Regions from separate parts of the Sphingobium chungangianum genome, predicted to be linked through region 1. Evidence: predicted binding sites of a transcription regulator. Region 1 holds the regulator's gene; each other region holds the start of a gene.
The links. Region 1 encodes LexA, which represses DNA repair genes until DNA is damaged. Its sites were predicted from a motif close to GTTCCNCNCTTGTTCT; they were not measured.

Region 1 (10,325 bases):
GTTGTTCGCACGCTGCACGGAGATAACGAACTGCGCCGTGCCGCGGAAGCCCACGTCCGTGTCCAGATTGTCGTCTTCATTGCCGGTCAGCACCAGATATTTCATGTGGGTCGAACCACCGAAAGCCTCGATGCCGTCGTCCGAGCTGTTGTGGACCTGGATATGGTCAAGCTGCGTGCCGGTGCCGACGCCCGAAGGAGTCAGACCCTGCAATTCCTTGCCATTCGCCAGCACGAAGCCGGAATAACGAATCTGGACATAGCTCATGCGGCCCGAATTGTCGGCGTCATTGTCGCCGCCATAGAGCGCGCCGGTCGTGCCTTCGGTGTCGCGCTGACACGCGGTGGTGCCCGGAGCCGCATTGGGCGCCTGATCGCAGTCGGTGATCTTGGCGCGGCCGAGCAACACGATGCCACCCCACTGGCCCGACGACTGATCGGTCGCCGACCCGGTGACATTCTCGCGGCTGGTAAAGACGATCGGCTGTGCGGCCGTACCAACAGCGTTGATCTTGTTGCCACGATTGACGGCCAGGAAGGCGCTACCGGTGCCGGCAAAGACCACCACACCCGGATCAATCGTTAGCGTCACATTGGAGCCAGTGCTCGCAGCACCCTGATCGGTGCCGACATCAACGCGGCCGGGCAGCGAATAGATCACGCCCGCCGTCTTGGCGATCGCGGTCGAGCTGTTGAAACGCGCGGGGAAGCCGCAATTGCGCCATGTATTGGTGCCGTCGCTGATGGTGCCAAGGTTGGTCAGCTGGTCCGCACCCGAGATAGTCGGACAGTCGGCCGCAGCGGTCACATTGCCCGGCGTAGGAGTGGGCGTCGGCGTCGGACTCGGCGAAGGCGTCGGCGCGGGCAGGACGATCGTCCCCTCGCCCGGCGAAGCGATATCGTCCGCGCCGCAAGCGCTCAGAGCAGCGCAGGCGCAACCCGCCATCAGGATGGTAGTGATACGATTAGTCTTGACCATGTCGTCTCCGCTCCGGCGATGCCGGTTTGTGTTAAGATGCGGAGCGAAGGGGATTCACGAATCGGACAACGCCCCCTGCCGCCCTCAGTCGCCGCAGCTAGGCGCGCCAGATGACAGAGACATTTTGCTTCCGTGACGGCAGAGTGACTTTAAAATGACAGTTCAGAGACTCTTGTTTCACTTTGATGATTGCGAAAGCCGTCCACGCAAAAAGAAAGGCGCCGTCCCACCGGACGACGCCCCACTGTTCAATGACTTAACGGGCCGATGTCAGCGCATGGCGTAGCTCGCTTCAAGGCGGCCGAGTGCGCGGCGGGCAACATCCCGCGACGATGCTTCTTCGCCATTCGCGAGCAGCAACGTCGATTCCGGCGCAAAGCGGGCGGCCCCATAAGCCTCTCGCGCATCCTTCATTCGCCCCAAGCCTGCATAAGCGTTGCCAAGGTTGATCAACCGAGCCGGATCGTTCGCCCCGTCCGGCCACATCGGCGCAAGGCGGCGGGCGGCTCTTTCATAATCCTTCGCCACCAAGGCCGGAGCGGCCAATTGCCCATCGGGAACACCGACCACAACCACTTCATCGGATGCAGCCACGGCCGCGCCTGACATGCCCCCCGCCAGCATCAGCCCGACGATCGCCGCTACCTTCATCATCCAATTTCTCCCGAAAAAACTTTCTATAATAGCCGGGATTATTTCATCTTGATGACATCTAAACAAGCAGCGAACTGCACCCAAAAAAGGATTTTTACTTCCTATAATTCAATATGTTATAAATTTTTCTTCTAACTGTCATAAAACTGTAATTGAACCGTCTTGGTTCATGACATCCGATTCGCAGCTACAGATTCAGCCTGCCAGCCCATAGCCAGCGCCACCCGCCACGCAGGACGGCCGCCAAAATCACTTAAATGAAGGAAGGTCCGGAGGATTCTGTTGCCCGGCTCCTCCGGAAGCCGCTGAATTCCCTTCTGTTGCCCGGTGGGTTCAACCGCGTTCTTTTTGGGTAATGTCAGGCCGTGAGGCCATCAATTACGCAGCAAGAGCAAGAGCCTCGTTATCGTTGGCACTTACGTGTTTTGAACATTTTTACGGCTTACTCAGGCCGGGTGAAGACATCGCCTTTCAACACACGTCGATCCTAGTTCGGCCCCGTCAGACACCCCGTACAAGCCGGGATATGTGGTGGAGCCGCCGGGTACTGCCCCCGGGTCCGCTGCGCCTATTACACGACACGATTTATCACCATAGCCGGGCGAACCCGGCAAAACCCATATGGGGCAGCGCTCCCCATTTATCAACCTTTTCGGTCAGGCCGGGAGCAGATGGACGGCCTTGGGCTTGGCGACCGGCAGTCCGCTGGCCTTCGCCTGCGCCATCAGCTCCTGCTTGCGCGCCATCATCCTGTCACGCAGCACGACCAGATCCACATCCGTCTTGCGGCACTGGGCGAACATGCCGTCAGACTGCCTTTCCTCTTCCTTCACATGATGCTTGATCTCTTCGGACAGCACCTTGACCTTGGCATCGTAGAAATCATCTTCCGGCGATCCGGCCTCGATATCATTCACCAGCACCTTCGCGCCGTCATGCTCGACATAGGCTTCATCGAGCGTGTCGTCCTCGATCTTGCCGCGAAAGGTGGGGTAGAAAATCTCCTCCTCGATCGTCGTGTGAATCTTCAGCTCGGTGCAGATCTGATGCGCGATTTCCTGCTTCCGGTTTGCGGCCCTCGCCTTTTCAAACTGCTCGAACAGGTCCTCGACCTTGCGGTGATCAGCTTTCAACAGGGCGATCGCATCGGTAAACTCAGCTTTGGCCATTTCCGTCCTCCTCACGAACACATATCGTCAAGAAGCGGCTGACAGGCCTCCGGGTTCCCTGCTATCATTCATAGCCCAGATCCTGACCGTGCGGCTTCGCATGACCACCGGCGCGCAGATAACGGCTGTCTATTTCGTTGATCAACCGCTCGGCATCCTTGCCCCCCGCCATTTTCAGCAGTTCGTCGACCTTCACTTCCAACCGGTCGTCATTCTCCTTGGAGGCTGGCGAACCGACATAGAGGAAATAGGCCAGGCCTACGACTTGCCAGATCAGCTGGAGAAATTCCGACTGCCAATTCTCGAACGTATCCCGGCCCATCTCGATGGCATAGGCCGCCAGTTCAGGCACCTGCCCGTGCGTCTTTGCGTCATCCACATAGGCCCACCAGCCAAACACCCAATGACCCACGATCGACACCAGAAAGAACAGGGCCGTGATCCAACCATAGGCGTAGCGCTTCATACCATCCTCCCTCATGTCGCTCCGGAGGGACAACGCAAAAGCATGTCGCCGGTTCAGCCAGCTGCCAGTGCCGATTCCGATTGGCCCGGCGCGCTTCGCTGTTTATAGCCATGGTCCCATGATCCTCGTCATCGACAATTATGACAGCTTCACCTGGAACCTGGTCCACTACCTCATGGAGTTGGGCGCAGAGGTGGAGGTCGTCCGCAACGATGCCATTTCGGCAGGCCAGGCCCTCTCCAGCGGCGCCAGCGCCTTCCTGCTTTCGCCCGGTCCCTGCACGCCCAATGAGGCGGGCGTCAGCCTTGAACTCGTAGCGGCCGCCGCCGACGCGGGCGCACCACTGCTGGGCGTATGCCTCGGCCACCAGGCGATCGGCCAGCATTTCGGCGGGCAAGTCGTTCGGGGCGGTCTGATGCATGGCAAGACCTCCCCCGTCACCCATGACGGAACGGGGCTTTTCGAGGGCATTCCATCCCCCTTCACAGCGACCCGTTATCATTCGCTCATCGTGGATAACATTCCGCAGAGCCTCATCGTGAATGCGACCAGCGAGGATGGCTCAGTCATGGGCTTCCGCCATCAAAGCCTTCCGATCCACTCGGTCCAGTTCCATCCGGAAAGCATCGCGACCGAATACGGGCATGAGATGCTGGCGAACTTCATGCGGATCGCCGGGATTCCGGTAAAGGAGCGCGCAGCCGCCTGATTTCGGTTTCGCGGCGGAGCGAACGAAGCACAGGGCTTCGCTATGTCATGTGCGAAAGACTTTCCCGCACCCTCCCCTCGACTCCGGCGCGGCGTCGTGATTAAGGCAAAGGCGATGACCCGCCTGCCCGATCCCGCAGCGCCATTGAGCGCAACCGAGGCCGCCGCCGCCTTCGACCTGTTGTTCGACGGCAACCTGCCAGAGGCGGAGATCGCCGCCTTTCTCGTCACCATGGCTCAGCGCGGCGAGTCTGCAACAGAGATCGCCGCCGCCGCCCGCGCCATGCGCGCGCGCATGATCCCCATCGCCGCCCCCGCAGGCGCAATCGACGTCTGCGGCACAGGCGGAGATGGCCACCACACGCTCAACGTCTCGACAGCAGTGAGTCTTGTGGTAGCCGCCGCCGGAGTGCCCGTCGCCAAGCATGGCAACCGCGCCGCTTCATCCAAGGCCGGGGCCGCCGACACGCTCGAAGCGCTCGGCCTCGATCTTGATCGCGTCGCCGATACGGCGGAGGCAACGCTGGCCGATCTCGGCATCTGCTTCCTCTTCGCGCAGAAGCATCACCCCGCGCTCAAACGCTTCGGCCCGATCCGCAAGGCCATCGGCCAGCGCACCATCTTCAACCTGATGGGTCCGCTCGCCAATCCTGCCGGTGTGCGCCGTCAGCTAGTCGGCATCGCCCGCCCCGCCTATGTTCCCATCTATGCCGAGGCGCTGGCGGAACTTGGCGTCGATCGCGCCATGATCGTTTCGGGTGATGAGGGCCTCGACGAACTGTCCCTCGCGGGCGGCAACGACGTCGCCGAAGTCACCGCGCAGGGCATCGTCGCAATGCGCCGCCTCACCCCGGCCGACGCCGGACTGCCTACGCACCCGGTTGAGGCGATACGCGGCGGTGACCCCGCTCATAACGCCGCCGCCCTGCGTGCCCTGCTTCAGGGTGAGCCGGGCGCCTATCGCGACGCCGTGCTGCTTAACGCAGCCGCTGCCCTTCTCGTAGCGGACGCCGTTACCGATCTGCGCGAAGGTGTCGAGGAAGCTGCCGAAACCATCGACCGTGGACTCGCCAACGCGCTGCTCAATTGCTGGATTGCCTATAAATGACGAACAAGCTGATCGAAATCTGCGACACGAAACGCGAGGAAGTGGCCCGCCGCAAGGCAGCGATCACCGTCTCGACGCTCCACGCCCGCGCCGCCGAGCAGACACCCCCGCGCGGCTTCCGCCAGGCACTGGACAGCGCCGCTCGCTCGGGCTTTGGGCTCATCGCGGAGATCAAGAAGGCCAGCCCATCGAAAGGTCTTATCCGCGAGAATTTTGACCCGCCCGCCCATGCTCAGGCCTACGCCGCCGCTGGTGCCGCCTGCCTGTCGGTCTTGACGGACGAACCTTATTTCCAAGGCCATGACGATTATCTCATGGCCGCCCGTTCCGCCTGCGCTTTGCCGGTCCTGCGCAAGGATTTCATGGTCGATCCCTGGCAGGTGCTGGAAAGCCGCTCGCTCGGAGCCGATGCCATCCTCATCATCGCTGCCGCGCTGGACGACAGCCAGATGGCCGAGATAGAAGACGCCGCCCTCGGCCTTGGCATGGATGCACTGATCGAAGTCCATGATGCTCATGAACTGGAACGCGCGCTCAAGCTCCGCTCGCGCCTCATCGGCGTCAACAACCGCGACCTGCGAGACTTCAGCGTTGACTTCGCCCGCACCTATGAACTGGTCGGCCACGCGCCGGAAGGCTGCACCTTCGTCGCCGAAAGCGGCCTTGGCAGCCATGCCGACCTGATCGCCATGTCCGAACATGGCGTCCGCTGCTTCCTGGTGGGCGAAAGCCTGATGCGCCAGCCCGATGTCGAAGCCGCCACCCGCGCGCTGCTGACCGGCGCATGAGCAAGCTCACCCATCTTGATGGGGATGGGTCGGCCCATATGGTCGATGTTTCCGCCAAGGCCGTGACCGCCCGTGAAGCCATCGCAACCGGCCACATCGGCATGAGCGCTGAAGCGGCGGCCGCCATCGCGCAAGGACTGGTGAAGAAAGGCGATGTCCTCGCGGTAGCGCGAGTGGCAGGCATCATGGCGGCAAAGCGGACCTCCGACCTCATCCCCCTCTGTCATCCCATCGCCCTGACCTCGGTGGCTATCGACTTCGATCTGGAAACAGAAGGCGTCACCGTCACGGCTACCGCCAGAAGCGCGGGTCAAACTGGCGTTGAGATGGAGGCACTTACCGCCACCTCTGCGGCGCTGTTGACCATCTATGACATGGCAAAGGCGCTCGATAAGGGCATGATCATCGGCAACGTCCGGTTGCTCGCAAAGTCGGGCGGCAAGTCGGGCGACTGGCGCGTCGCATGAGCCTGCTCCCGGTCGCGGAGGCTCAAGCGCGCCTGCTTGCGCTGGGTAGCCGCTTGCCGGAAGAGGACGCCCCGGTTTTCAACTGTGTAGGCCGATGGCTCGCACGCGACGTCGTCGCCTTGCGCGATCAGCCTTGGGCAGATCTATCGGCGATGGACGGATATGCCATTCGTGCGGCAGAATGGCCTGGCCCCTGGCGCCTAACCGCTGAAAGCACGGCGGGCGGCTCCCTTCCCTCTACTTTGGCTCGGGGGGAATGCTGCCGCATCTTCACTGGCGCACCACTTCCGCCAGGCGCCGATACCGTCCTGATCCAGGAAGATGCCCAGCTGGACGGCCAGCTCGTGCATCCCCTCGGCTCTCCATTACCCACAGGACGAAATGTGCGCCCGGCGGCAAGCGACTTTGGCACAAATCATCTATTGCTGCCTGCCGGTGCTCCACTGGGTCCCGCGCAGATTGCTCTCGCCGTTCTTGGGGGCCACGGAACCCTCCCGGTCGGCGGCCGCCCGCGCATCGCCCTGATCTCTACCGGCAATGAACTCGTTCCCCCGGGAGCGCCCACGCCCTCTGGCCGCTTGCCGTCCTCCAACGCGCCCATGCTTGCGGCCATGCTAGGTCAGGCAGGCGCGGAGGTTATCGACGTCGGCATCGTTTCCGACGATCTGGACGCAATGGTCCGATCGCTCCAAGAAGCCGCCGGGGCCGATATCATCGTCTCGACCGGAGGTGCCTCGGTCGGCGATCACGACTTGGTGAGGCCCGCATTCCAGGCGGCAGGCGGCACTCTGGATTTCTGGAAGATTCGCATGCGACCCGGCAAGCCGCTTATGGCGGGAACGCTGGGCGACGCCCTATTCCTCGGCCTCCCAGGCAATCCCGTATCCGCCTTCGTGACCGCAACGCTGTTCCTGCTGCCGCTCGTCCGGCACATGGCCGGAGCCGCTAGCCCACTCCCGCGTACAATGATCGCGGAACTCGCCGCCCCACTCCCAGCGACAGGAGAGCGCGACGACTATCTTCGCGCCTACCTCACTGGTGCTGGGTTGGTCTCGGTTACCTCGCAGGACAGCGCCGCTACCGCAGCCCTGGCTCAAGCGGACTGCCTGATCCTTCGACCGGCCGATTCACCTCCGGCTGCCGTAGGCGACAAAGTAACCATCGTTCCGCTCTGGCAATGAGAAAGGGGCCGCAAAGCGGCCCCTCCCCATGATTCAACCGAACGTAGATCAGCGCTGCTGCTTGCTGTGATCGCTCTTGTCCTTGCGGCTCTCGCCCATTTGACCCTGGCGATTTTCCTGCTGCTGCTGACGGCCGCCCTGGCTTGAGCGGTCACCACCTTGCTGGCGGCGCTGTTTGTCCTGATCGTTCTGGTTCGCCATCTTACTCTCCTATTCACCCTCTTTGGGAAGGCCGCTACTGAACGGCTGTGACGCAGGTCCGTTCCTTTCGTTACGCTTGGCGCAACCCTGCTTGACTTGCCTCCTTACGTTTCCTATGCGTTCTCCATCCGTTCTATGGAGGATAAGTCGGCATGCTGACGCCCAAGCAACAGGAATTGCTCAGCTTCATTCAAACGCGGCTCGAGGAAGGCGGGGTTTCGCCTTCGTTCGAGGAGATGAAGGAAGCGCTCGATCTTCGATCGAAATCCGGGATTCACCGGTTGATTAATGCGCTGGAAGAACGCGGATTCATCCGCCGCCTGCCAAATCGGGCGCGAGCGCTGGAGGTTTTGAAACTTCCTGAAGCGATGCATCGCGCGCCTAAGGTCGCATCAACACCCAAGCCGCAACTATCGACCAAGCCCCCGATTGCAGCCAACGACGTGATCGACATCCCCCTTCACGGTCGGATTGCCGCAGGCGTCCCGATCGAAGCCATGGAAGGACAGAATATGCTGTCCGTTCCTGCGGCGCTATTGGGTGCCGGAGACCATTATGCTCTTGAGGTTTCGGGCGATTCGATGATCGATGCGGGCATCCTCGACGGTGACTTTGCACTGATCCAGCGCACTGAAGTCGCGCGCGAGGGACAAATCGTGGTCGCACTGATCGAGGATAGCGAGGCGACGCTGAAATATTATCATCGCCAGGGACCTAAGGTCAGGCTCGATCCGGCCAACAATGCTTATGAGCCGCAAATCTACGATTCGCAGCAGGTGCGCATTCAAGGAAAGCTGGCTGGTCTGCTCCGGCGGTACAACTGATCGGATCGGCGGCGCGACGGTAAATAGAAAGGGCGGGCGACCCACGGATGTGCGTCGCCCACTGTTTTCCCGGTTCGCACGGTTCCTCCATCAAGATCGATCGCCAGCCCGCCGGTATGTGCCAACAACCGCCGGTCGGCTTTCAGCCAGCGGGGCCGACACCATGGCGGCAGGCGGCGGTCAGCGATAACGATGTCGGCGCGCGCGCAATCGCGTGCCAGGATGTCCTTGGGTACGACAACCCCGCTTCTCGTCACCAATAGCTGCCATATGCGCCCTCCTCCGGTTAGGGCCACCATGCACAAGTCCATGGAACAACGCGCCTCAGGCAGGTCTGCAAGAGCGCCCAGTGGACCTCCATAGCCTGCACTCTCTGCGATCATATCGCGGACAAAATCTCCGGCCCGTTCGCGCAGAAGAGCCATGTCGCCGTCCTGCCCCCGGACGGCCACATGGCGCCCATCCGCGGTCACCAGAATGTCGGGAGGCGAACTCATCACGATGATGGCCATCCCCAGCGTCACGGGGACCATTCCCGCCCATCGCCAAGCGCTTCGCCACAGCAGGCACCAAAGGCCGCCCAGCACGATAATCCCGAAAATCACGTTGGGCACGGACGGCGCAGTGACGATCGCCCATGGACTTGCCGCCACCCAATGCGCGATCAGCAGCAGCAGATCGAGCGCACGGCTTGTCAACCACCAGGCAGGAGCCCCGAGACCGGCAACATCCAACAGCAGGGCCAACGCCTCCAGCGGCATGACGACAAAGGTCGTCAGGGGAATAGCCACAAGGTTTGCGAAAGCGCCGATCATCCCAGCCTTGTGAAAGTGGAACAACGCGATCGGCGCCAGAACCATTTCCACCGCAAAGCCTGAGAGAAGCAGGACGGCAAGGTGACGCCCCAGTCGCCGAAGTGCTGGTTCCTCACGGGATGCCGCGAACGCCCGAAAGCGGTGATGCTCGCCCAAGGCAACAATGGCGATAACAGCGGCGAAACTCATCTGGAAGCTTGGCCCCGCCAGCGCCTCTGGCCATGCCAACAGAACCACCAGTGCACCGGCGGCTATCAGCCGCAAGGTGATAGCCTCGCGCCCTAGCGCAAGCCCGCCCAGCACCAGCAGTGCCGCGACGCAAGATCGAACTGTCGGCACCTCCGCGCCCGTCGTAGTGTAATAGGAGTAGCAACCCGTTAAGCCCTTTGGGCGTAGGCAGAAAAGATGACCCAACCCGCCACAATTTACGCCCGCTTCTCAAACGCTGAACAAGGCAAGGGCAGCAGCATGGATCGCCAGCTTCGCTTGTGCGAGGAAATGGCGAAGCAGCATGGTTGGGAAACAGACGCCACCCGCATTTTGCGAGATGAAGGCCGCTCCGCTTTCTCAGGTTCTAACCGCAAACAAGGTGGCGCATTTTACGAGTTTGAGCAGCAGGCGGAAGCTGGCTACTTCCAAAATGGCCATGTGCTTATCGTGGAGCATTTGGACCGCATAAGCCGTCAGGGATATGACGAGGTTCTACCGCTGCTCACGATGCTGACGCGCAATGGCGTTACCGTAGCAACGGTGGATGGCAATCGCATTTATCCAGCCTTTGAGCGCGTCCCTATGGGGCCAGTTATGGAGGTCATCCTTAAAACTGAGCTTGCCCGCGAAGAGTCTAAAAAGAAGGCTGATCGACTCGCAGAGGCGTGGAAGCGGAAGGTTGAAAAGGCGCAGGCAACCAACGGTAGCCACATCGCCATAACGTCCACCTGCCCTGCTTGGATCAATGTTGACCCC
Region 2 (10,325 bases), on a different contig from region 1:
CCGATCTGGGGCGTGCAAGGAGCCAGCAACGCTATCGGAACGATCGAACTCACCACGGGAGGACTGATCGCGCTAGGTGCGGTATCGCCTCGCGCCGGGCTGATCGGTGGCCTGATGGGCATGGCCACCTTTCTCGTCACGCTGAGCTTTTCCTTCGGTGCCGATCTCTGGCAGGAAGGCTTCGGCTTCCCGTTCATGGGGAGCAGTGCCCAATTCCTGTTCAAGGATGCAGGGCTGTTCGCCCTGTGCCTGGCTCTCACACTCGACGCAGTGCGGAGGCTAGCGCCCCGGCAGGTGGACCGCGGCTGAGGCTGACCCAACAACTGAAGTGTCCGAGCGGGTGAAGGTGGACAGGCTCGGGCGCCTTTCAGGAGGTAGCGGTCCGCGAGGCCCCGGCTTCGCGTTATAGTTCTGAGTCACCAGCCGCGGCGTTTTCCGGCGTGTATTCGACTTCCTCATAGGCGACCATCTCGAGCCACGGTTCCCTGTCGCTGAACTCTTCGTCGGCGCCGCCGACCACGTCGCCATTTTCCGCGAACAGCACGATCGCGTCGCGCCCGTTCTTCGTGCTGCTGTAGAGCACGCCCTCGATTGGCCGTTTCTTCGGACTGGTCACCAAGGTGCGGAAATACTCGGTGACCACTTGTGTCGGCAGATAGTCGAGGTGCGGCTTCTCTTCCCGGTCGATGCGCTTCCGGAAATCCTCGACGAAGGATTCCATGAACTCGGCGATCGGCCGGTCCTTGGCCTTTTCGGCGTCGAAGAGGCTTGGAACCTCCGGCGCCTCTCGGACGTCGAGGACGAGAACCTCGCGGCTCGTGACGAATGTGCCGGCCGCAAATCGCCCCGGCTGGTCTGCGATCTCGGCGAGCGCGGTCTCGCGATCACCGGCGCCGTAGAACATCGGCACGCCGACAGGGCTCATCCGGTTCGGAAGCGTGGCGTTCTCGTAGGGCGGCGGACCCATTCGGGCTGCATCGAAGTCGTGATCTCCCGGGTTCATCCGCTGGCAGCGGACCCAGGGCGTCTTCGCCTTCAGTGGGATCACAAGGCCGTGGTCGAACGTGAATTGAGCGATGTGTTTCAGCAGCTCAGGGATAGTGTAAGCGGCTGCACCCCAGGTCAGATCATACTCCAAATCCGCGTCTTCGTATTGGAGCAGGAAGAAGCGTCGGCGGTGTGTGACGACCTTCTTGAACGCTTCCCAGCTGGCGCCGACGCGTTCGGCCGGGAGGTCGATGAGCGGGTCGCGGTAGCACCAGTCTTGCTCGGGCATGGCCTCCGCGATGGTTGCCATCAGCTCTCCCTTATAGTCCCGGGGAGCTCGAGGCCGATCTCCATCTCGAGCATGGTGCGCGCGTCCATCTCGTCCTCCGGGAACATCCGGTCCTTGGTTTCGGGGTCCTGCGGCAGCGCCTCGTCGGCGCGATCGAATTCGAGCTCAATCTGCGGGAGCATATATTCGAGGACCGTAGTGAGGTTGGTCGCGTGCACGCCGTCGCCCTTGTCGCCGCAGTAATCGCAGATGTTCGCGTTGGCGCTCTTCTCGATCAGTTTCGAGAGATGCGGATCCGCGAAGCAGCTCGAACAAACCTTCTTGTCCTCGAGACCGCTGAGGCGAAGTCGCTGCTCCGCTTCATGGATCATCTGTTCGCTGAAATAGCCCATCAAAATGCTTTCGCTTGTCCTGCGGAGCCACGTCAGGCTGACGCTGAAAGTGGCTTACCGCTAGGGTCTGCCCCTCGCACCTTCGATAACAGTGACCGATTACCGATCTATCTATGGTTGTCGGGTAATCGTCGATGCTGTCGTCGCCGACGACAAGATTCCGAATCTGCCCCATGTCGAACTGAAACGAGTCGGGAACTACGCGCTCGCCCGCGTGAAGGAAGCCGTGCTTGCCGTTACAGGTGGATAGCGGCACTCCAACCTTGCTATTTTAGGCCGAGGTCCGCGGCCATTGCTGCGACCAGTGCGGATCGGGAGACCAGCCTGCGATTGTCGGCCGATCGACGTCGCTTTGGAGGGCCGCGCTGTCAGCGCCCCTTGCCGAGCGCCTGTTTCGCCGCCGGAGTCAGCGTATAGACCGCTTCGCGTCCTGCCCCGCGATTGTGATGATCGACGCGGTAGCCTCGATAGTGCCGGCGAAGGAGCCCGACGCGCACAAGATCGGAGACGGCGCGGCTGACGTTGGTGCGACCCGAACGACGAAGGCGGTCGCGGACCTCGTCGGCCATGACCCCTTCCGCTGCCTCTTCGTCGGAGGGAAGCGCCCCGCGCTTCTCAAGGTCGGCGCGGACATCGGCGATAACGGCGCGTCGGCGCCCGTCGCGCTGCGCCATAGGCATCAGGGCATCGCTGAGCCAATCGCGAACCGGAACGGATTGTCCGTCCTGCGCGACATAGGGGCCGAGGCAATCCCGGTTGCCGGCGGCGCGGGCAATCAGCTCCAGGACCATGAAGGTATAGCGCGGACGAGAGGACGCGCTCGCCAGAAGATCAAGCACCGCCGGCAGGTCCATCTCGTTGCTTTCGCGCTTCGCGGGAGTCGCGATCTCCGACTTGCCCGCCGCGCTTTCGATGGTGAAGAGGTCCGCCTGGTACATGGAACATATCATGCACACTCCGAGTCGGATGTGAATCCCTCTTCTCGCCCTCAGGGCTGATTAGTCACCAGTGACACTTTACCTTTGGCGCTGGTAAAGTGTCATTGATGGCACTGTGTAAAGGGGCTGGATACTCCCTGGTCGGGGCGAGCCTCATCGGAAATTCCTCGCCCGTCCGAAGGTGTCGTCATGCTCTTCGATCAGTCGAGCGCCATGTCCCGAGGTCTTGCCAACAGGGTCGCGTGGATCGGGCCCGCCACCGCTCAACGCACCGTCGCCCCTTGCCAGCTTCATGGGGAACTCCCCTCCCCGCTCGCCGAGTGACGACAGCATCGAAGAGAGGTCGATCAGCTTCTTCGCGATGACGTGGATCACGTCGCCTTCGCGCTGGACCTGGCCGTAGATGCCGACCATCCGGGCGCCCATCACGATCCGGCGGTTCTCCTCGAACATGCGCGGCCAGACGATCAGATTGGCGATGCCGCTCTCGTCCTCGACCGTGATGAACATGACCCCTTTGGCCGAGCCGGGCCGCTGCCGGACGAGCACGATCCCGGCCAGCCAGATGTAGCGACCGTCGCGGGTGTCCAGCAGTGCCTCGCAACGCACCATGTTCCGCGCGGTAAGGTCATCGCGCAGGAATGCCACCGGGTGCCGGCGCAGTGTCAGGCCGACATTGCCATAGTCTTCGACCACCTCGCGGCCTTCAGTCATCGGCTTCAAGAGAACCGGCGTTTCGACGATCTCGGAGACATAGCCGTTCTCGCGCGCGTCGGCCGCGGCAAAGAGCGGGAGTTGCTCGTCGCGCATTGCCTTGATCGCCCAGAGCGCTTCGCGCCGCGCGAGGCGCATCGAGGAGCGGAACGCGTCGGCTTCGGCGAGCCGGTTAAGCGTGGCCGCGCGCACACCCGCGCGTCGCCAAAGCTCCTCCACGCTGCTGAAGGGCTCGTCGGCCCGTGCCGCGATGATCCGCGCCGCGTCGGCCTCTCGCAGCTCGTTCACCATCCGCATTCCTAGCCGGACGGCGAAGTGCTCGTCGTCGACCGGCTCGAGGGTGCAATCCCAGCGGGAGGCATTGACGCAGACCGGCCGCACCTCGACGCCGTGGGCGCGCGCGTCCGCCACGATCTGGGCTGGGGCATAGAATCCCATCGGCTGCGCATTGAGGAGGCTCGCGCAGAAGACATCCGGATGCCAGCATTTCAGCCAGCATGATGCATAGGCGATCAGCGCAAAGCTCGCGGCATGGCTCTCCGGGAACCCGTAGCTGCCGAAGCCCTCTAGCTGGCCGAAGGTCTTTTCCGCGAATTCGGCCGTATAGCCGCGCTCGACCATGCCGTTGATGAGCTTGTCCCGGAACTTCGAGACGCCGCCGGTGTGTTTGAACGTCGCCATCGAGCGGCGGAGCTGATCCGCCTCCGACGGGGTGAAGCCCGCGCATTCGATCGCGACGCGCATGGCCTGTTCCTGAAAGAGCGGCACGCCGAGCGTCTTGCCGAGCACGCGCTCCAGCTCGGGCTTGGGATACTCGACGGGTTCGAGGCCGGCGCGCCGGCGCAGATAGGGATGCACCATGTCGCCCTGGATCGGCCCCGGCCGAACGATCGCGACCTCGATCACCAGGTCATAGAATGTGCGCGGCTTGATGTGCGGCAGCATCGCCATTTGGGCGCGGCTCTCGATCTGGAAGGCCCCCAGCGTATCGGCCGCCCGGATCATGGCGTAGGTACGCGGATCCTCCGGCGGGATCGATGCGAGTTCCATCTCGATGCCCTTGTGCTCTGCGAGGAAGTTGAAGCCGCGTTTCATTGCGGTGAGCATGCCGAGCGCGAGGCAGTCGACCTTCATGAACTTGAGGGCGTCGATATCGTCCTTGTCCCATTCAATGACCTGGCGGTCTGCCATTGCCGCCGGCTCGATCGGCACCAGCTCGTCGAGGCGGTCATGGGTGAGGACGAAGCCTCCGGGATGCTGGGAGAGGTGACGCGGGGTGCCGATCAGCTCGCGTGCGAGGTCGAGCGCCAAACGCAGCCGCCGGTCCGAAAGATTGAGGTTGAGCTCGGCGGCGTGCTCGTCCTTGACCCCTTCCTCGCTCCATCCCCAGACGGTCGACGATAGGGCCTTGATCAGGTCCTCGGGCAGGCCGAGCGCTTTCCCGACATCGCGGATCGCACCTTTGGCCTTGTAGCGGATGACCGTCGAGCACAGCGCTGCGCGATCGCGGCCATAGGTCTCGAACACCCACTGCATCACGATTTCGCGCCGCTCATGCTCGAAGTCGACGTCGATATCGGGCGGCTCCTTGCGCTCCTGGCTCACGAACCGCTCGAACAGCAGGTCCGAACGCTCGGGGTCGATGGAGGTGATGCCGAGCACGAAGCAGACCGCGCTGTTGGCCGCGGAGCCCCTGCCCTGGCAGAGAATCTCGCGGCCGCGCGCAAACCGGACGATCGAGTTCACCGTCAGGAAATATGGCGCGTATCCCAGGTCAGCGATCAGGCCGAGTTCGTGACGCAGCAGCTTCGCGACGCTTTCGGGCACGCCCTCCGGATAACGCTCAGTTGCGGCCTCCCATGTCAACTTCTCGAGCGCAGCTTGCGGCGTCATGCCGGGGATGCTTGCTTCCTCGGGATATTGATATTTGAGCTCGTCGAGGCTGAAGCGGCAGCGATCGGCGATTTCGAGCGATCGGGCGAGCGCTTCGGGATAGCGGCCATAGAGGCGGTGCATCTCGCCGGCGGGCTGGAGAAAGCGGTCGGCATAAAGTTCGCGGCGGCCGCCGAGGTCGTCGATGGTGCAGCGGTGCCGGGTGCAGGTCATGACCTCCTGCAGGACCCGCCGATGCGGATGGTGATAGAGGACGTCGCCGGTGACGACTGTCGGAACGCCCAGCTGTGTCGCGCAGTTGGCGAGGGTGTGGATCCGCATCTGGTCGCCCGGCCGCCGTCGGAGCGTCAGCGCCATGTACCCGCGATCGCCGAATATGCGGGCGAACCGCTCGAGGACGGTCCCGGCCGTGTTGGCCTCACCCGGCACCAACACCCCCACCAGCCCTTCTGCGAACTGGGCGACGTCCTCCCAGCCCAGCTTGCACTTCCCCTTCCCTCCGCGCTTCTTCCCCAGGCTCAGCAATCTGCAGAGCCGGCCATAGCCGGCTCGGTCGATCGGATAGACGAGGAGGGAGTCGCCGTTCGCGAGGTCGAGGCGGCAGCCCACGATGAGGCGGACATTGGTCTGCTTCGCCGCCTCATGCGCGCGGACGATGCCGGCAAGCGTGTTGCGATCGGTGATCGCCAACGCCTCGAGACCGCACGCATCGGCCTGTGCGAACAGCTCCTCGCAGCTGGATGCTCCGCGCAGGAACGAGAAATGCGACGCGCACTGGAGCTCGGCATATCTCATCCGAACAATCCGTGCATGAACCAGCCCTGCCCGCCGGTTGCGGCGTCCATGCCGTCGCCGGCGCGGAAGACCCAGTAGCGGGCGCCGGTCTCGTCCTCGACGAGGAAATAATCCCTGACCGCGAGCATTTCCGCGTCACTAAGTTGCCATTCGCCATAGATGCGCTCAGGGCCGTCGGCGCGCTTCACGCGCCGCCGCATGCCGCGCCATACGAAATGGACCGGCGGGTGATCGGGAAGCAGCGCCATGGTGTCGATCGGTTCGGGGCGACGCAGCATGCGCATCGGACGCGGCCAGTCCGGGCGCCAGCGAAGAAGCGTCGGATCGGCCATAGGAGCGACTTTGGTCACCGATCGTTCCGGGATATCGCTTTCGCGCGCCGCGATCCGGTAGATGCGATGCTCGCCGATGCGATTGCCGAGAATGTCCACGAGCGCCGCGACGTCGGGCGCTGGCTTGTCGCCGAGGTTCGAGATCGCGGTGGGATTGAGCGGTTCGACCAGCGGAGCGGCCAGCGTCATCGTCTCGATGCCGAACCCGGGTGCGATCGTTTCAATTCGGTCGCAGAGCAACCGGGTGAGCTGCTTGCGATCGCGCGTCGGCTTGGCGGTGCCCGCCCGGATTGCCTGCACGGCATTGTCGACGCGGTGAAATCTCAGATCCAGCCGGCGCGCGCCGACGCCATCGCGCTCAAGGCGATCGCAGAGCCGGTCGACGAGCTTCGCGGTATAGCGCGCCATGGTCTCGGCGGCCCCGATGGGTTCGGCGAACCGCTGGGTTTCAATCGGCAGTTCGGCCAGTTCGACAGGCTCGATCGGCTCGCTCGCCCGTCCGAACGCCTGGTCGAGGCGGCGTCCGGGTTCGGACGTGAAGCGCAAGGCGAGCGAGGCGCGGGGCATCGCTTCAAGCTCACCTATCGTTTCAACGCCGACCTTGCTGAGACCGGCCACAAGCTTGGCATCGAGGCGCAGTGCAGCGACCGGCAATTTGCGAAGCCCCGAGTCTTCGAGTTCGGTGACCACGGCGATGGTCTGCTTGCCATACCGGGCCAAGGCGTGCGCCGCACCGTAAGTCGGTGCGCTCACCGCGCGCGCGGCGGTACCGATCTCTGATAAGCGCCGTGCAAGATCGCGCAGGAGGCTCTCGGTCCCGCCAAGGATATGGGTCGCGCCGGTGACGTCGATCACCAATCCGTCGGGATAATCGGCGGCGACCATGGGCGCGTAGCGCCGCAGTGCCCAGAGCGCGAGGCGGTCGAGCGCGTCACGGTCGCCCTGAACGTCCGCATCCTGCATAAATAGCTCTGGAACAAGTGCCTGCGCTTTGGTGGCGGGCATGCCGGCGTGGATGCCGATCGCTCGCGCGGCATTATCGGCCGCAGTGATGACGCGGCGCGGACCCTCCATTCCTGTCAGCACGAACGGTCTGTCAGGAGGCGGCGCGTGCGGCCCAAGCCTGCGACGCTGGCGATCGGTCGGCCAGGTCGGCAGGAAGAGCGAGACGACCTCTCGCATCGCATGCCTCCAACAAAAAATCAGCGTTCTCGCCCGCCCGGCAGCGGATCAGCTCTACAAACCATCGATGTCGCCCAACGCCCTGGACCGGCAAGGGAGCGGAAGGCACGGACGTCACTCGCCAGCGTGTTGCCGCGGCAGTTGGCTGGCCGAAGTCGGCGGCCCCGGAGGGGCGGCGCCAACGCCGCAGTGCGATGCCGATCGTGCCGGTTCCTTCGGCCGCAAGCTGCAGGCGCCGTGACGCGGTCATCGAGAGTTTGGCGACCTCCGCGACGACCCCGGCGAGGCCGCCATGCCGCAATCCTTCCTCGAAGCAGGCGAGCACGGATGCTTCGTCGCCCGCTTCGGCATAGATGACGCGATCGGGGTCGAGGCCGGCCTGTGCGAGCGCTGGCGCAAAAAAGTCGGGTTGGGTGATGCACCAGAGCACCTGGCCTTCGGTGCGAGCGAGGATGCCCGCGGCGAACAGGGCTGCGGCTGCGCCATCGACGACGCCCTGCGCGCCGCCGGCGACTTCGTGCAGCGCTCCACGGGCCAAACCTCCGCCGGGCAGCCGCGCGTCGATTGCGTCGATCCCGAACGGCAGCACGCCGTTGTGGCGGCGATCGGCGCCTTCGATCTGTGCGACTCGGGCGCGAAGAGCGGCAAGCTGAGGGCGCGGCCCTGCTTCCGTCATGGAGGGGCCTCCTAGGCATGGCGGTGGACTAAGTTCCTATTTTGTTCTATCAAGGGGGTATGAGTCAATGAGTTGGAGTCGGGAGGGTGAAAGGGAACTGACTCCATGAGGAATTTTGAGGATTGCCATGTCTCGCTTGCACAGTGTCCAGCGCAGCATCGACGAGATCGCCGCTCATTTTGGAGCCGACTCGGCAACCGGCATCGCAGCGCCCTCCGAAACCGTAGAGGGCACTCCGGGGCTCATCATTTTCCAGAATGGCGGTCGCCGGCTCCTGAAGTCGGCAAGATGGGGTTTCCCACGCCTCACGCGTGAGATGCGTGCTCGCGGCGAAGAGCCAGGACTCATCGGTCTCGTCGCCGACCTAACGAACCCGATGTGGGAACATCTGGTCGTCGACCCGCGCTATCGCTGCCTCATCCCGATCACGCATTTTGCGAACCCGGACGGTGACCCAGGCGCGAAAACGCGCGCGTGGTTCTCGGTCAAGGATCAGCCGCTCGTCGCCTGGGCGGGCTTTTGCCGCAACACGGATGATGGTCCTGTCTATGCCGGCATGACCATGGCGGCGAATTCGGCGGTGATGCCGTTCAACGATCGCATGCCGGTGCTCCTCGATCCGCACGAATGGGATCGCTGGCTGACCGGCGGCATCCGCGATGTCATCTGGTTCCAGCACCGGCTGCCTTTCGATGCCGACCGGATGCTGGTCCAGCAGACCGACGACCTCTGGCGCAGCGGCAAGCCGCCAGTCCCGCCTCAGCTTTCGCTCCTGTAACAGCTGGTGGACTGACCGCGGGTTCCTGATAGGCTGGCGCTATGTGTAACCTCTACACTGTCCGGAAAAGCGCGGCCGAGATCGCCGCACATTTCGGGGTATCCGACCCGATGCAGTCGAATGCGCCCGAAGAGGTTTACCCAGGCTATCCGGGCAATGTCGCCCGGGAAGAGGCCGGCGTGCGAGTCATGCAGTCGATGGTCTGGGGTTTCCCCTACCGGCCAAAGGGCATGAAGCCGACATCCAAACCGAAGGCGGTGAACAATTGCGCCGATATTCGAGGCCGGATGTGGATCGGGCTCGCGCGCAAACCGCAATGGCGGTGCCTCATTCCCCTCACCCACTTTGCCGAAGCCGAGGGGCCGCCCAAGGAAAAACGCGGACCTGGTTCAGCGTGAAGGACGAGCCGGTCGTGGCCTGGGCGGGCTTGTGGCGGATCAGCGACGAATGGGGACCGGTCTATTCGGGGGTCATGACCGACTGCAACGAAGCGATCCGCCCGGTTCATGATCGCATGCCGGTCCTCCTTCACCGCGACGAGTATGACGCCTGGCTCAACGGCACATTCGACGATTCGCTTGCGCTTCAACTCCGGTGCTTTCCGGACGAATTGATCGAGATGGAGCGAACCGCCGAGCCGTGGAACAAGGCGCGGCCCAAGGCGGCCGCGCAACCTTCGCTGCTGCCGCGCTAAACCCGTAGTTGAGCAACGCTAGCCCGCGACCAATTCGATATTGGGATGGTCACCGATAATCTCGAGCACGATATCAAAATAGGTCGGTCCGATGCCACGTTCCGGGTCGGCAAGCTCCTTGGAGATGCGCTCGACGTCGAAGCCCCCAGGATGTTTCAGCTTGTCGAGATACCAGTTGCGCGTGCATTCGAAACCGAGGTCGGAGCGGTTCTTCTCCATGTCCAACCAGACGAGCTTGACCGGTTCTGCGCCATCGATCGCGCCATATCCGCCATAAAGCACGTCATCCAGAGCATCGAGGCTTCGACCAAGCTCCCAATCGACATCGGCCATGAAGACGCGATTGATCTCCCCGTAGAAGGAGGGGAGATCGGTGATCGAATGGCCGTCGATGATCAGTGTCTTCACCGGGATTCACCTCGAGCTAAGCAGGTACCACGACGTCTATAAATGGCGCACGCTAGGGGAAGCTGTGTCGTCCCGACGCTGCCGCCGTCATCGATCAACGATGTAACCTTCTCGGATGCCGTCACGTGATAATCGTGGGACCACCACGGCTGTTGCCGAACGCCTATGCATGCCTGCGGTGGCCCACAATGCCGTGTGGGATCGAACAACGTCGTGAGCAATCCAGTCAGCAAGCTTTCCTGGGATG
Region 3 (10,325 bases), 430 kb from region 1:
CATCATCGTCTCGTTGGATCTGCGCGCCCATTGCACGCATTGCGGCGGCAGTGGCCAGCACATCCTCTCCCTCCAACAGGCCTTCGACGCGGCTTTCCCCAACGGCCAGTGCAGAGAGCATGAGTGAACGGTGCGAAATGCTTTTGTCACCCGGCACTCTTACACTGCCCGCAAGGGGAGGAGCACTGGAGAAGGTCATGGGAACAGGCTGATCGGAAGAAGTGGTCACGGGTCAATCCGTTTGTCAGGAAACTGAAAAATTGCGCCCGGCTTTTGACAGCGCGGTTCCGCTATGGCAAGGCGCCCGTCGCTTCGCGGGCGACATGGTCGTGCCGCGTGATATTCGTTGAAGCACTCGTAAGAAGGACAAGGCCGGACATGGTCAAGGCTGAATGGGGCACGAAGCGTACCTGCCCGAAATGCGCCACGCGCTTCTATGACCTGGGCAAAGACGACCCGGTCTCCTGCATCAACTGCAACACCGCTTGGGAACCCGAACCGGTCCTGAAGTCGAAGCAGCCGCTGCCGTACGAGGAAGCGCCGAAGAAGGTTATCGAAACCGCCGACGGGGAACTGGAGACGGCAGACGATGATCTGGATCTTGATCTGGACGTCGATGATGATGGTGATTCGCCGGACAATGACGTTGACCTGGGCGGTGACGACGACCTCGGCGTGGATGCCGCCGCCGACGATGGCGACGACGACAATTAAGTAATTTTATGCTTGCCAAGGAAGTTGCTGCCTCCTAATGGCAGCGACCTCCGAAGCGCCGGTCCCAAGCGGCGCTGACACTGGTAACGGGGCCTTAGCTCAGCTGGGAGAGCGCCTGCATGGCATGCAGGAGGTCAGCGGTTCGATCCCGCTAGGCTCCACCAGTTTTCCGGACGGTCCAAGCCTCACCTGTATAGCCCGGAAGCTATCAAGCGGGTGCTTGGCATCCTATATCGGCCGACGGCTCCATGCCGGACATGGCCCAATCCATTGGGATGCGGTATGATGCCGCGCAACGATGGGGCCTTAGCTCAGCTGGGAGAGCGCCTGCATGGCATGCAGGAGGTCAGCGGTTCGATCCCGCTAGGCTCCACCAATCTTCCTTGTCGCGATAGACTGCCGTTAGTCGTCAGCAAATGCTTCTCCGCGCGACGACCCGCCAGTTGGCATAACTCTCCGGCATCGACGTACACCACATTCCAATATGCCAATCTCCGTTAGGCAGCGAGGAAGTGATGGGGGAGGAGACCCATATCATTGCGAGCGACAGAAGATCGGCGACGTTCGCTCCAAGCCTGCGAGCGTTTCCTCCGCTCTCACGATCATGCTATATAGCCCTCGACCATCGTGCTTCGATCAGTGGAGGAGGCGGAGGGCGCAGGGGTAGTGGCGCTACTCCTGCAAAACGACGAGATATTTTAAAAACTCTGCCCAAGCGGATGGTTGACGCGCATGACCCGCACGGAAACTGACTTGGTCAAGTTCAAGCTGGCTGCACGAAGCTATCCATCACGCGCTTACGGCCAGCCGTTTCAAAATCGATCTCGAGTTTGTTGCCCTCGATCTCCGCAATCGTGCCGTAACCAAATTTCTGGTGAAATACGCGCAGCCCCAAGTGCATATCATCTCGACCCTTGTTGCCGAGGGATACCGCCGACGCGCGAGCTTCCACGATCCGTACGGGTTCGCGGGAGAACTGGCCACTTTGTTGCGCCCGCTGCCAGCCTGGGCCACGCCCGCTACCTCGTTGCACGTTGGAGAAGGGATCAGCGCGCTCGGACCAGTTGGCACGCCATAGGGACGCACCGCCCGCCATGCTGCTTTCCTCCTCGACATGTTCAGCAGGTAGCTCTCCTACGAACCTCGACGGGATGGAACTGGTCCACTGGCCATATATTCTCCGGTTCGCGGCATGAAGGATGACGCAAAGCTTCCTGGCACGAGTAATCGCGACATAGGCGAGCCGACGTTCTTCTTCTAAACTGTTGAGACCGCCTTCGTCCAACGCCCGTTGAGAAGGAAAAATACCCTCTTCCCAGCCCGCCAGGAAAACGGTGTCGAATTCGAGCCCTTTGGCCGCATGGATGGTCATGATCGTGACCTTCCGTTCCTCGGCTTGCGCGTCATTGTCCATAACTAGCGACACATGTTCAAGGAACGCGCCCAGCGTTTCATACTCCTCCATGGCGCGGGTAAGTTCATTGAGGTTTTCGAGGCGGCCCGCGCTTTCGGCCGTTCGTTCTGCTTGAAGCATTGCGGTGTAGCCGCTTTCGTCCAGTATCTGACGCGCGAGTTCGGCATGGGGAAGCTGGGTCGCCCGATCGCGCCAGCGAGCCAAATCCCCGATGAAGGCGCCAAGGCTGCGGCGTGCCTGGGGAGTCATTTCGTCGGTATCGAGAATTCGTGCAGCCGCGAGCGCTAAGGGTATGGCCTCGGCCCGAGCAAGGCGGTGGAGCTTCTCCACGGCCTTGTCACCTAAACCGCGCTTGGGAACATTAACGATCCGCTCAAATGCCAGGTCGTCGGCCGGTTGGTTGACGAGGCGAAGATAGGCAAGCGCATCGCGTATTTCGGCCCGCTCATAGAAGCGAAAGCCGCCTACGATCCTATATGCAAGGCCGATCTGAATAAATCGATCTTCAAATTCGCGGGTCTGGTGCTGTGCCCGGACGAGGATGGCCACATCTTCCAATGATCGTCCGGAGCGCTCGATCGCCTCGATTTCGTCGCCGACGCGGCGAGCCTCTTCTGGCCCGTCCCAAACGCCGATGACGCGGACTTTCTCCCCGATGTCGATGTCGGTCCACAGCGTCTTGCCTAGCCTGTTGCCGTTTTCGGCGATCACACCGGAAGCGGCGCCCAGAATATGAGGTGTGGATCGGTAATTCTGCTCCAAGCGGACAATCTTGGCGCCCGGGAAGTCCTTTTCAAATCGCAGGATGTTGGCGACTTCCGCGCCCCGCCACGAATAGATGGATTGGTCGTCATCACCCACGCAGCAGATATTCTTGCGCTGCTGAGCGAGCAGGCGGAGCCAGAGATACTGGCTGCTGTTGGTGTCCTGATACTCGTCCACCATGATATAGCGGAACCGCTGTTGATAGCTTTCGAGCACATCCCGGTGGCGCTTCAATATGGTGAGCACATGGAGCAGCAAGTCGCCGAAGTCGCAGGCATTTACATCGCGAAGGCGGGCCTGATAGGCAGCATATAATTTCTGTCCGCGCCCATTTGCGTAAGATTCGCTATCTCCCGCGCTGATTTCGTCAGGCGTCAGCCCCTTATTCTTCCACTGATCGATCAAGCCACCCAGCTGCCGCGCAGGCCAGCGCTTTTCATCAATCCCCTCAGCCTGGATCAGCTGCTTCATTAGCCGGAGCTGATCGTCTGTATCAAGAATGGTGAAGTTGGATTGCAAGCCGACCAATTCGGCATGTCTGCGAAGCATTTTGGCAGCGATGGCATGAAATGTGCCGAGCCATGGCATGCCTTCTACTGCTGGACCAATCATGCGTCCGACACGCTCGCGCATTTCGCGCGCGGCCTTGTTGGTGAAGGTGACCGCCAGGATTTCCGACGGATAGGCGCGGCGCGTAGCTATAAGATGCGCCAGCCGTGCGGTCAGCGCAGCCGTCTTGCCCGTTCCGGCGCCCGCCAGAACAAGAACCGGACCCTCGACAGTGAGGACGGCTTCCCGTTGGGGCTCATTGAGGCCCTGAAGATAGGGCGGATCATCAGGCGAGGGAGCAGGGAGGGTCATGGTCAACAACTAGGGAGCATGGATAGAGGGAGCAAGGGCTTGGCCGCGTGCGATTGATGGCAATTTATGAGAACAAAAGAGGAATCATGCAAGGGGGAACGCCACGGCCTTCACCCCCTCGGCCTCTCGTTGTGTCATTAGGTCAAGGAGGCCCAGTGGTTCCAATGAGGGAAAGGGGCGAGCAATTCAGAGCTTGAGCGCTTTGCTGAAAGACAGCCGTCATTCGCCTGATAGCAGCAGAGCCACAGTTCGTCGCCGATATCGGAACGCGTGCGTCACCGATCTGGTTCTCTACCCGCCAAGAGGCAGAACGGGGTGATGAACAGGAAAGGATTACCCATGAAATCGATCATGCTTGCGGGTGCCGCCATGCTGGCCTTTACCACCGGCGCTACTGGCATTGCGATCGCTCAGGGTGTGCCGGACAATACGGCCCAACCCCCAGCCACTGATAGCATGCCGGCGGTTCCAGCTACGCCTGCGAGTCCTGCGACAGCGGCAGATCCCAATGCTGGTCAGCCGACTGGAGAGGTTCCAGCCGACACCGGCATGATGCCCGCAACGCCGGGGATGCCCAAGGACCCTTCCGCGCCTGTGGGCAGTTCGGCTAATCCGGTGACCGTTGGCGGCAACATGACCCCTCCGCCCGCAGGCGGTAAAGACTATCCGCTATGCAGTCGCACGGTACAGGATAGCTGCATCAATCCCGGCGAGGCACCGCGTTCGAAGAAGATGGCGCGCAGGCATCGCTGACCGGAGAGACGGCGCCGGGCAGGGCGGCAATAAGCGCCGCCAGCCCGGTTCTGTCTTTGGCGGCGTCCGCCAAGCTGTGCTGGTCGAGCACGGCCAGAAAAGCCGTAGTTGCGGCCTTCAAAATGCCCGATAGGCCACAAGCGGCGCGGAGGCCGCAGCTTGCGCAGTCTGCCAGGTTCATGTCCGTTTCGGTGTGACGGACGACATCGCCCAGCCTGATTGCTTCAGGCGCGCGGGCAAGGGTGAAGCCGCCGCCTCTGCCGCGCTGGGTGAGGATGAACCCGCCTTGGCCGAGGTGGTGGACGACTTTCATCAAATGATTGCGCGAAAGAGCGTATGCGTGGGCGACCTCGGGGATGGTTGCGCGACCTGTTGGCGTGACGGCCAGATGGATGAGGACGCGCAGGGCGTAGTCGGTGTGGCGGGTCAATTGCATGAGGGAATGCGTTAATTGAACGGGGTTTGCAGAGAAAACATGTAGATCATTTACATGTTTAAAGATGTACCGTAAAGGCGTCTTTGCCGAGTCTCTATTTCAAAGGGGTGCATTTATGAGCCAGCTCAGCGCTGAAACCATCGCGATCGTCAAAGCAACCGCTCCCGCGCTGCGGAGCCACGGGGTGGAGATCACGACCGCCATGTATGCGCGCCTGTTCCAGGATGCGTCGATCAAGGACATGTTCGATCAGGCGGCGCAAGACAGCGGCGAGCAGCCGAAGCGCCTGGCTGCGGCGATCCTGGGCTATGCTGAGAATATCGACAAGCTGCAGGCTTTGACCGGCGCGGTCGAGCGCATGGTGCAGCGGCACATCGAAACCGGCGTGAAGGCCGAACATTATCCCAAGGTTGCCGAAGCGCTGCTGCCCGCGATCCGCGATGTTCTGGGCGCGGAAGTTGCCACGGACGCCGTGTTGGAAGCCTGGGGCAAGGCCTATTGGTTCCTCGCCGAGATACTGATTGGCAAGGAAGCGCAGGCTTATGAGGATGCTGAAGCGGCTTGATTGATGGGTGGGGGGACGCCTCCTGGGGCGTTCCCCTCCCCAACCTCGATGAGAGTCACGCGCCTCTCATCGACCCCTAAAGGGGAGAGGGAGTCAGGTTGCTCTTAGGAGGGTCAGGCGGGCTTTGCCGACGTCGCGGGTTGCGTCGATGGTGAAGCCCTTGACCTCCACATCTTCGCGGCGATCGGTTTCGATGCTGATCCAGGTCGCGGGGCCGGTCCAGCCCAGACGGCTTAACTTGTCGAGAGCGACGACGCCTGCGCCGCTATTATAAGGCGGGTCCATGAAAATAAGGTCCAGCGGTTTCGGCGCTGGCCCCAGTGAGAGCACGCTACTCTGCCGAATGTCGGGCCGGATGCCGAGCTTGTCGCCATTAGCGCGGATCACATTCAGAGCCGCCTGATCCTGTTCAACGAAGAGGCAGCTAGCCGCGCCACGGGACAGGGCTTCAAAGCCCAAGGCGCCCGATCCCGCGAAGAAATCGCCGACGGCCAGCCCTTCAAATGATCCGATACGGCTCACGAGCATGGAAAAGAGCGTTTCGCGCGTACGGTCGGCCGTGGGACGAGTGGCGTCGCCCTTGGGAGCTGCCAGCGGGCGGCCGCGCCATTGGCCTGCGATGATTCTCATGATTGGCGTCCGTGCAGAAGGAAAGCCCTAAGACAAGCGCAGGGCGAACGGGTTTTGCTTCAGGATTTGGGCGTCTTCAAGCTCTTGCGGAAGACGATGAGGTCGTGCTGGCGCACTTCCTCCACTGCGCCCGACGCGAGCTCGCCGAGATGGAAGGGGCCATAGCTGGTGCGGATGAGGCGGCTCACCTGTAGGCCCAGATGTTCCAGAACACGCCGCACTTCGCGGTTCTTACCCTCCGTCAGGGTCATTTCGATCCACTGATTGCGGCCGGTGCGGCGTTCCAGATTGGCCTCGATCTGGCCATAGCGGATGCCGTCAATCTCTATGCCCATAAACAGGTCTTCAAGCTGGGCCTGGCTGATTTCGCCAAAGGCGCGGGCGCGATAGGTGCGCGGCACGCCGGTCGCTGGCAATTCCATCTGCCGTTTGAATTCGCCATCGGTCGTGAGGAGCAGAAGCCCCTCCGTGGTCATGTCCAGACGACCGATGGGCATGAGGCGGGGCAGATCGGCGGGCAAGCGGTCGTAGATGGTAGGACGGCCGCGCGGATCGCGCTCAGTCGTCAAATAGCCGGAAGGCTTGTGAAACAGGAAGAGACGAGCGGGAGCGGGTTGCGCCACCGGGTTGCCATCCACCGCCACGCCATTGAGCGAGGTCAGCAGCGTTGCCGGGGTCGAGATCAGTTGGCCATCGAGAGTGACCCGGCCTTCCTCGATCATCCGTTCCACTTCCCGGCGCGACGCCACTCCGGCGCGGGCAAGCAGTTTGGCGATGCGTTGCGGTTCGTTCGTGCCGCTGGCGGCAGCGGCCATGCGGGCCGGATGGGGATTTGCGGGCTTGGCTGGAGCAGCGTTTCTTTTCTTGAAAGGCGGGCGGGCAGGGCGCGACGAACCGGCGGGCTTGCCGTCCGTGGGGCGCCGGGGACCGCCCGGTCCTGTCCTGCGCGGCGGTGCTGATTTTTTCGGCGGCTCCACGCTCGGTTCCTTTTAACGAAGCGACGGCATTCCCATATCGGAGATGCCGGGAAAATGACGAATAGTGCCGTCCTGTCGCCGAGTGCGCAGGATCGGCCGCAACTCCCTTAAGGGGTCGCGCGTTTGATCGGGTGCATGGCGCATATGGGGCGGATCGGCAAATGTTTTTCGGGCTAGTCAAAGGGGACTCGAAGCCACGGCAGCAGACACAGGCCATCATCAGCGTGCTGGTGGTGGAAGATGAGCCTTTGGTCGCCTTTGACAACGAGCATGTGCTGGAACAGGCTGGCTACCGCGTGGCCGCGACTGTCGAGGATTATGACCATGCGATCAGCGTCATTGAGCAGGATGAGGTCGATCTGGTGATCGCCGATATCACCCTGCATGGCGACAAGACGGGCATTGATGTGGCGCGTCATGCCTATGCAAAGGGGCTGGCAGTGCTGTTCGTCAGCGGCGCCTGTCCGGTTGATGCGCATGAGATGGCGGTAGGGTGTCTGGCGAAACCTTATTTGCCGCGTGATCTGCTGGCTTCGATCGGGGTGATTGAGGCGGTGCTGCGTGGTGGGGATCTGCCGCGCGTGCCGCGTGGGTTGCATTTGTTTGATCGGGTTGGGTGAGGTTGGCGAGGCGCGGATGCGCTGTTGGTTGATGACAGGTTCAATTGGGAACAGGTCACTAACGACCAGAGCCAGTCATTCAGCCGATCTTGTCCCTTGCTTTGAACCGGTCACTTCAGTGTTTATGCCGGGCTGGCGATAGAAGGAGTTCAGCCACGCCATAACTGAATATTCCGACCAAGCTGATGAAGATTGCGATTCCTGGAAAAATTATTAGGCCCATTGAGGCACCGAACTTCATATCGACCGTCAAAGCTGTCCAAATGCCCCAACCGAGAACAAGCGCTGCGAGACCAAAGCAAATAGTCCGGAATTTTTGACAAACTTTCAATATAAGCATCAGGAGCGCGATCGGCTGCTCTCCCGACACATGTTTACGGTAGCTCTTCACCCATTCCATAACTGACTCGCTCACCTTCCTTGTAAACAGGCGAAGTATCTCATCATGTGATAGCCGCATAGGGGCCTCCCTTTCCTAAAGCCGCCAGTCCGCCTTCCACCCATCCAAGACATTCCCCTCCCGCAGGCGGGAGGGGTTAGGGGTGGGCGCGAGCGTAGCGAGCCTTGCGTGAGCCCATTTGATGAGGCCGGTGTTGCGCTAGCCCACCCCCGACCCCTCCCGCCTGCGGGAGGGGAGATGATAGGAAGGCTCCCGAAGCGTCATTTCGGGGAAAGTCGGTGTCTGTGGGTTGTACGGCCTGAACCGGTCATATGGTCGGGGCGAGTTCTGCTTGTTTCTCCGATGATTGGCCATATGGTGGCGCGATAAGCATTTTGGGGGCGCACCTTTTTCATGACTGACATTGCCGTGGGCACCCGAGGCTGGCTGGATGCGGTGAAGCCCTATGTGGAGAAGGCGCCGCTGGCTGCGCTGTTCCTGGGGATTTCATCGGGCTTTCCTTTTGCCATGATCGGCGCGAACCTGGCGTCGCGGCTGGCGCAGGATGGGATCGACAAGAAGAGCGTTACGGCGTTCAGCCTGGTGTTGCTCGCCTATAATCTCAAATGGCTGTGGGCCTGGGTGATCGAGGGGGTGAAGTTGCCCCTGCTGCATCGGTTGGGGCAGCGCGTGTCGTGGATGCTGGTGGCGGGGCTGCTGGTGATGGCAGCGGTGGTCAATCTGGCGGTCGTCGATCCGGCGACCGATCTGATGGGGACGGTGCGGGCGGCGATCCTGCTGGGGATTGCGGGGGCGACGTTCGACATCATCATCGATGGCTATCGGATCGAGATATTGCGGCCCGAGCAGTTGGGCGTTGGCGCGGGCATGTCGCAATATGGATGGCGCATCGGCGCGGCGGCGGCGGGTGCCCTGGCGCTGGTGGTGGCGCAATATTGGGACTGGACGCTGGCCTATCTGGTCTGTTCGCTGTTCGCGCTGCCTGCGATGCTGGCGGCGCTGATCGTTGGCGAGCCTGAACGGCATCGGGAGATTGCTTCCCGGAAGACGGGCGGCGAATTGGTGCAGGCGATCATTGGGCCGTTCGTGGATTTCTTCAAGCGCAAGGGCGCGCTGCTCGTCCTGCTGTTCATCATCGTCCACAAGATTGGCGATACGCTGGCGAACCTGACGTTCCGGCTGCTGTTCAACGATCTGGGGTACAGCAATGAGGAGATCGCGATCTACGATGTGGGCGTGGGTTTCTGGGCTTTGCTGGCCGGGATTTTCGTGGGCGGGGTGCTGTATGCACGGTTGGGGTTGAAGCGGTCGGTGCTGATCAGCCTGGTGCTGATGGCGGTGTCGAACTTCAGCTTTGCCCTGCTGGCGGCGACCGGCAAGAGCAATGTGGGCATGGCGGGGGCCATCGGGTTCGAGAATTTCGCTAGCGGGATCGGCGGCGTTGCGGTGGTCGCCTATTTCTCCGCGCTGTGCGACCTGCGTTTCACCGCTGCGCAATATGCGATGATTTCGGCGGCGGCGAGCATTGTTGGGCGGTTCCTGACCGGGACGTCAGCAGGCGCGTTGATCGAGCGGTTCGGCTATGTCGATTTCTACCTGCTGACGACGGTGCTGGCGCTGCCGGGCATCATCCTGTTCTGGCTGATGATGCGCAGCGGACTGGTGGATGCGAGTGTTGGTAGCGCCGCTACGGATAAAGGTGGTCAGGCTCCGGCGTAAAGGTCGAGGGGGCGGCCTAGATCGCTATGGGCCTGAGAGACGGCTTGCAGGCAGGTCAGGGCGCCAAGGACATCGTCCGTGCCGAGCAGCGATGTGAGTTGCTCATAGGATGCAGGCGGGTCCTGTAGCGCTGTGCTGATGGAATGCATGAGCGATGCTTCGTCGGCGGTCATGCGGGCGCAGCAGCAGGGCGCGACGAGTATCCGGCGGGTGGCGCAGCGGGCAAGTTCCAGCATCATGGCGCGCATCAGGACGAGGGGGCGGCGGTAGCTGCGGCCGAACGCGCCGAGCATGGCGTTGGCTGCGTGGGCATCATCGACCCCGGCGCTGGCCATGCGGCGCATCGCATAGAGGAACAGGCGGTTGCCGTAGCCGGGAGGCATTGCGCCGGGCAGGTCGAGGGGGGTGATCTCTCCACGGGGCATATGCGAGCACCTTTTTATCCGTTGCGTTACGGAGAGCAAGGTACGC

Region 2: a site for LexA is predicted at 8,231-8,246, ahead of ACWNC0_RS05165 (ImuA family protein). Genes of this name have one in related genera too.
Region 3: a site for LexA is predicted at 3,824-3,839, ahead of ACWNC0_RS13640 (ATP-dependent helicase). Genes of this name have one in related genera too.

What each region holds. Positions count from the first base shown of each region.
Region 1 covers NZ_CDRNIV010000006.1:884,828-895,152, reverse strand. The annotation lists gene ACWNC0_RS11465 (hypothetical protein) at 1-978, opposite strand, end outside; gene ACWNC0_RS11460 (tetratricopeptide repeat protein) at 1,249-1,632, opposite strand; RNA gene ssrA (transfer-messenger RNA) at 1,939-2,283, opposite strand; gene ACWNC0_RS11450 (hemerythrin domain-containing protein) at 2,289-2,801, opposite strand; gene ACWNC0_RS11445 (DUF6766 family protein) at 2,866-3,267, opposite strand; gene ACWNC0_RS11440 (anthranilate synthase component II) at 3,386-3,976, shown strand; gene trpD (anthranilate phosphoribosyltransferase) at 4,091-5,083, shown strand; gene trpC (indole-3-glycerol phosphate synthase TrpC) at 5,080-5,871, shown strand; gene moaC (cyclic pyranopterin monophosphate synthase MoaC) at 5,868-6,338, shown strand; gene ACWNC0_RS11420 (molybdopterin molybdotransferase MoeA) at 6,335-7,519, shown strand; gene ACWNC0_RS11415 (hypothetical protein) at 7,568-7,720, opposite strand; gene lexA (transcriptional repressor LexA) at 7,873-8,544, shown strand; gene ACWNC0_RS11405 (ComEC/Rec2 family competence protein) at 8,505-9,773, opposite strand; gene ACWNC0_RS11400 (recombinase family protein) at 9,765-10,325, shown strand, end outside.
Region 2 covers NZ_CDRNIV010000004.1:29,365-39,689, forward strand. The annotation lists gene ACWNC0_RS05135 (YkgB family protein) at 1-309, shown strand, start outside; gene ACWNC0_RS05140 (RES domain-containing protein) at 404-1,297, opposite strand; gene ACWNC0_RS05145 (hypothetical protein) at 1,297-1,668, opposite strand; gene ACWNC0_RS05150 (hypothetical protein) at 2,037-2,606, opposite strand; gene ACWNC0_RS05155 (error-prone DNA polymerase) at 2,760-6,008, opposite strand; gene ACWNC0_RS05160 (Y-family DNA polymerase) at 6,005-7,522, opposite strand; gene ACWNC0_RS05165 (ImuA family protein) at 7,437-8,198, opposite strand; gene ACWNC0_RS05170 (SOS response-associated peptidase family protein) at 8,326-8,976, shown strand; gene ACWNC0_RS05175 (hypothetical protein) at 9,018-9,374, shown strand; gene ACWNC0_RS05180 (SOS response-associated peptidase family protein) at 9,371-9,670, shown strand; gene ACWNC0_RS05185 (barstar family protein) at 9,689-10,078, opposite strand; gene ACWNC0_RS05190 (LysR family transcriptional regulator) at 10,292-10,325, shown strand, end outside.
Region 3 covers NZ_CDRNIV010000006.1:1,315,859-1,326,183, forward strand. The annotation lists gene aroA (3-phosphoshikimate 1-carboxyvinyltransferase) at 1-229, opposite strand, end outside; gene ACWNC0_RS13625 (TIGR02300 family protein) at 379-714, shown strand; tRNA gene ACWNC0_RS13630 (tRNA-Ala) at 803-878, shown strand; tRNA gene ACWNC0_RS13635 (tRNA-Ala) at 1,015-1,090, shown strand; gene ACWNC0_RS13640 (ATP-dependent helicase) at 1,478-3,754, opposite strand; gene ACWNC0_RS13645 (Fe-S oxidoreductase) at 4,094-4,507, shown strand; gene ACWNC0_RS13650 (Rrf2 family transcriptional regulator) at 4,455-4,943, opposite strand; gene ACWNC0_RS13655 (globin domain-containing protein) at 5,059-5,508, shown strand; gene rsmD (16S rRNA (guanine(966)-N(2))-methyltransferase RsmD) at 5,602-6,138, opposite strand; gene ACWNC0_RS13665 (pseudouridine synthase) at 6,198-7,115, opposite strand; gene ACWNC0_RS13670 (response regulator) at 7,277-7,735, shown strand; gene ACWNC0_RS13675 (hypothetical protein) at 7,851-8,195, opposite strand; gene ACWNC0_RS13680 (AmpG family muropeptide MFS transporter) at 8,529-9,854, shown strand; gene ACWNC0_RS13685 (DUF6628 family protein) at 9,839-10,279, opposite strand.